One region of the Peptoniphilus olsenii genome, then DNA from elsewhere that is predicted to be linked to it. Evidence: riboswitches for the same ligand, from Rfam matches in the RefSeq annotation. Region 1 holds a riboswitch; the other holds the start of a gene.
What was found. Region 1 has a riboswitch for FMN ahead of ABID14_RS03250 (ECF transporter S component). Riboswitches for the same ligand answer to the same signal wherever they lie in the genome.
Positions count from the first base shown of each region.

Region 2: linked by a shared signal. The riboswitch ahead of ribD (bifunctional diaminohydroxyphosphoribosylaminopyrimidine deaminase/5-amino-6-(5-phosphoribosylamino)uracil reductase RibD) and the one ahead of ABID14_RS03250 (ECF transporter S component) in region 1 are both predicted to bind FMN.

Region 1 is NZ_JBEPMA010000002.1:254,670-257,138, reverse strand. It holds gene ABID14_RS03255 (L,D-transpeptidase family protein) at 1-785, shown strand, start outside; FMN riboswitch at 840-952, shown strand; gene ABID14_RS03250 (ECF transporter S component) at 1,003-1,608, shown strand; gene ABID14_RS03245 (pyridoxal-phosphate-dependent aminotransferase family protein) at 1,681-2,469, shown strand, end outside.
Region 2 is NZ_JBEPMA010000018.1:16,871-19,339, reverse strand. It holds gene ribD (bifunctional diaminohydroxyphosphoribosylaminopyrimidine deaminase/5-amino-6-(5-phosphoribosylamino)uracil reductase RibD) at 1-1,101, opposite strand, end outside; FMN riboswitch at 1,156-1,267, opposite strand; gene ABID14_RS09195 (S-layer homology domain-containing protein) at 1,483-1,632, opposite strand; gene ABID14_RS09190 (S-layer homology domain-containing protein) at 1,614-2,009, opposite strand; gene ABID14_RS09185 (guanylate kinase) at 2,107-2,469, opposite strand, start outside.

The sequences.
Region 1 (2,469 bases):
GTGACTATTTAAAAAATCAGTTAAAATCTTATGAAGATGTTTATGACAGAAAAATTGTTTATAATTTTGAAGATAGAAAAGAAGAAATTACTGGTCAAAAAATGATTGCTTTATTTTCTAAATCAGAAAATGGAACTTTGGTGCCAGATGATGAAAAAATAGATAGTTTTGTAAAAACACTTGCTGGCAAATATGACACATTTAAGGGTACTCGTGAGTTTAATGCTACTGATATAGGAAAAGTTCGTGTAAATGGTGGTATATATGGCTGGTTAACTGATATTGAAAAGACTAAGGAAGAGCTTGCAAATATTTTAGCAACAGGTGAGGATAAAGAACTCACTCCCGTCTACAAGTTGACAGCAAATAGCAGAGCAGAAAATGATTTGGGAAATTCTTATATTGAAGTAGATTTAGCTAGACAAATGCTTTGGTTTTATAAAGATGGCCAGATGATTTTAAAAACAAATATTGTCACTGGAAATCCCAACAGAGGTAATTCTACGCCAACAGGAACTGACAAAATATGGTCTCGTGAGAAAGATAGATATTTAACAGGTGAGAATTATCGTTCAAAGGTTAGCTATTGGCTTCCAATAAACTGGCGAGGAATTGGTCTTCATGATGCTACATGGAGGAGTAGTTTTGGTGGATCTAATTATAGAACCAATGGTTCTCATGGTTGTATAAATATTCCGCCAAAAGATATGCCACGACTTTTTGAAAATACTTTTAATGGAATGCCAGTAGTTGTATATGATTCTAGTACTCAAAAAATTAGTTAGACTTGTAATATTTTTGACAAATGGTATAATTAAATTAAGTTAATAAAATATTTATTAAATCTTCAGGGTAGGGTGCAATTCCCAACCGGCGGTAAAGTCCGCGAGCGCAAGCTGAATTGGTGAAACTCCAATACCGACAGTAAAGTCTGGATGATAGAATGATTTAATCTTTGACCCCGAAGATTCGGGGTTTTTTATTGCCCCAATTGGAGGTAAAATGAATAAAGTAAATACAAAATCTTTTTGTAGTTCGAGAGAAATCACTAAAGTATCAATGCTTGCGGTAATAGCATTTATACTTATGTATTTTCAAGTGCCACTTACTTTTGTAGCGCCGAGTTTTATGGAGCTTGACATATCTGATTTGCCAGTTCTTGTCGGGGCATTCACATTGGGGCCAGTTTATGGAATTTTGATTGCTGGTCTAAAAAATGTATTGGCTTTAATTTTTAAGGGAACAATGACAGCAGGTATAGGAGAGCTTTCTAATTTTATTATTTCTGCAACCTTTGCATCTACTTCTAGTTTAATTTATAAGAGACATAGAACTTATAAAGGGGCTATATATGCACTGACTGTAGGGGTAATATCTATGACAACTGTAGCAATGCTTTCAAATTATTTTGTTGTATTTCCACTATACTCAAAAGTTATGCCTATGCAAGTAATCATTGATATGGGAAATGCTATTACACCTAGGATTCATGATTTATTATCAATGATGTTATATTCTGTATTGCCTTTTAATTTGATTAAAGGTTTTACAACATCGGCTGTTATGATGTTAGTATATAAAAAAGTAAGTCCGCTTTTTAAAAATTAATTAAAATATTATTATTTTAGGTGAATTGTCTACGGATAATTCACCTTTTTTAAATTTCAAAAGGAGCAAATTATGAAATTATTATGTGCAGGTCCAACTTCAATTGATAAAAGAGTTTTAAGTAGAATGGGAGAGTCACTCACTAATCCCGACTTAGATATACAATATGAAATTTTTCATAGAAATATGGAAAAAAAGATTTCAACATTATTAAATACAGAAGCTACTTCATTCGCTATGCTCGGAGAAGCTATGCTTGGGCTTGAAGCTGCTGTTTTAAATCTAGTAGAAAAGGGAGATAGAGTGCTTGTTATTTATAATGGAATATTTGGTGAAGGTTTTGCAGATTTTGTAAAATATTGTGGTGGGGAAGTTGTCATGTATAAAGATGACTTTAGAAGAGGAATTGACGTAAAGAAACTAGAAAATTTTCTAAAAAATGATAATGAATTTAAAGTAGCTACTATGGTTCATTGTGAAACACCTTCTGGAATAACAAATGATATAAAAGGTATATGTAATTTGTTAAAAAAATATAATATACTCACTATTGTGGATACAGTATCAGGCATGGGTGGTGAAGAATTTAACTTTGATGAATACAATGTAGATATTGCACTTGGTGGTTCGCAAAAATGTATTTCAGCACCAACTGGCTTGACACTTATAACAATTTCAAAAGAAGCTAAGATAGCTATTGCAGATAGGAAAACTCCCGTTTCTAGTTACTATATGAATTTTGAAAATTATTATAAATATGATACGAGTTCGGGTTTTGCATTTCCATATACTATGAACGAAAATTTGGTTTATGCATTAGATGAAGCATTGGATATATTATTATCAAAAGATTTTGTAAGA
Region 2 (2,469 bases), on a different contig from region 1:
TCCAGTTATTAAAATATCATCAGACATTTTTTCAACTCGAGTTTCTTTAATTTCTATAACATCTTTTAAATATTTAAAATTCATTTCACCAATTGCATTTTTGCCATCAGATCCGATTATTTTTGGTGCAACGAAGAAATAAAATTTGTCGACTAAATTTTCTTTTAGCATAGAAGCATTTAACATCCCGCCACCTTCAAGTAGAATAGACGAAATATTAAATTCTTTAAGTTTTTGCAACAAGTCTTGTAAGTCAACTTTACCGTTTTTATCGTCTGTTATGACTATACGAACATTTTCTTTCTTGCTTAACAAATCGAACTTTTCTCTATCGTAATTATTAGTAGTTGCAATTATACTAAAAGAGACAAGTTCATTTGAAAGGACTTTAGAATTGATAGGGATTCTAAGAGTAGAGTCTACTATTATTCTAATAGGACTATTTTTATAATTTCCAAATCTGACATTTAGTGTTGGATTGTCATTTATTACAGTATTTATACCTACCATTATTGCGTCTAATTGACCTCTTAATTCGTGAGAGAAGTTCCTAGATACTTCTGTAGTAATCCATTTGGAGTTACCAGTTTTGGTGGCAATTTTCCCATCAAGTGTCATTGCAGATTTCAATACCACAAAGGGTTTATTGTTTTTGATATAAGAAAAATATCTCTCATTTAAATTTAAACACTCATCTTCCATTACATATTCATCAACAATTATTCCAGCATCTTCAAGAATTTTTATTCCATTTCCTGAAACTTCTCGATAAGGATCTCTAGTGCCAATGACCACTCTTGAAATCTTTTCATCGACAATTCGGCTGGCACATGGAGGCGTTTTTCCTTGATGAGAGCATGGCTCCAAGTTTACATAAAGGGTAGAGCCAATTAAGTCTTCACCTCGATTTTTTGCGTCAATAATTGCATTTACTTCCGCATGTGGGGCGCCAAATTTTTCGTGATAACCTTCACCTATTATCATATCATCTTTTACTATGACTGCGCCTACAAGAGGATTAGTAAGGGTATAACCAGCACCTTTTTTGGCTAGTTCAATAGCCCTAGACATATAATAATCATCATCAAAATTAAAGTACATAAATTCTCCTATAAAAAAAGAGCCTATTTCAAGGCTCTAAAAATAAATACAAAAAAATTTCTTCTTTCATCCAGACTATACTGTCGGTATTGGAATTACACCAATTCAGCTTTCGCTCGCGGACTTTACCGCCGGTGGGGAATTACGCCCCGCCCTGAAGACATAAAGTTTATTAACTTATAATTCTATGATATCAATAAATCGTTTTTTGTCAATAGTGGTTTAGCACAATATATAAATTAACCTCCTTTAAAATTTTCTAGACAACTGCTTTAATATAGGCAATTATTTATTTTGATGCATTTATCAATTTATTTTTTTTATTTTTAATTATAATTTAAAATTTATTAAAAAATAACCTCGCAAAAGCGAGGCTAATTTTTACTTTAATATATTTTTTAGATTATAAACCATGACAACTACTTCGGCTCTTGTGGCTTTATCGGTAGGATTTAACATATTTTTATCATTTCCATTGATTATGCCAATAGTATAGGCTTTTTTGATATCTTCTAATGCCCAATCTGACACTTTTCCTTATCTTTAAAAGGTAGTTCTTGTACTTCTTTTAAAAGCTCTGGTTTTACTTTTTCAATATATCTAACAAATATACTTGCGATTTGCTCTCTGGTAATTTTATCTTCTGGTTTAAAGTTATTGTTTTCGTCACCAAAGAGGAGTTCTTCTGCGGCAAGACATTCTATATCTTTTTTATACCACGCATCTTCTGCTATATCTTTGAAATGTATATTACCCGTATTATTATATCCAAATATTCTATTTGCAAGTGATGCAAATTCAGCTCTTGTGGTATTATTTTGTGGCCTAAAAGTATTGTCAGGATAACCACTTACGATTTTGTCCGCCACTGCTTTTAATATATAGTCTTTTGCCCAATGATTTTCGATATCTGTAAATACTTTAGTAGCATCATTTGATGGAATTGTTTTTTATTTTCTTATTTTTAACATAAAAAATCTACAGCTTTAAAACTGTAGATACTTATCAAATATTATTTTTTGTTTTTTTAATAATTGTAACCACATCTTCATATACGGAATCTATATCTTTATTGGCATTTACTTTGTAGTCTGCTATTGGTGACAAATCTTCATTTTCTTTTAATCTTTTTTCTATATTTTCTGGATCATCATTTCTATTAATCATTCGATTTTTTAATACTTCGTCAGAACATTCTAAATATATACATACTGATTTTGGATATTCTTCTTTTATTTCTTTTACGCCTTTTTTATCAACTACAATTACACAGTTTTCGTCGCCTAAATAATTTTTGTCTAAATCTTTTTTTAAAGTTGAATAAAAATTTCCTACATAATTTGTAGTGCCAATAAATTTGTCATTTTC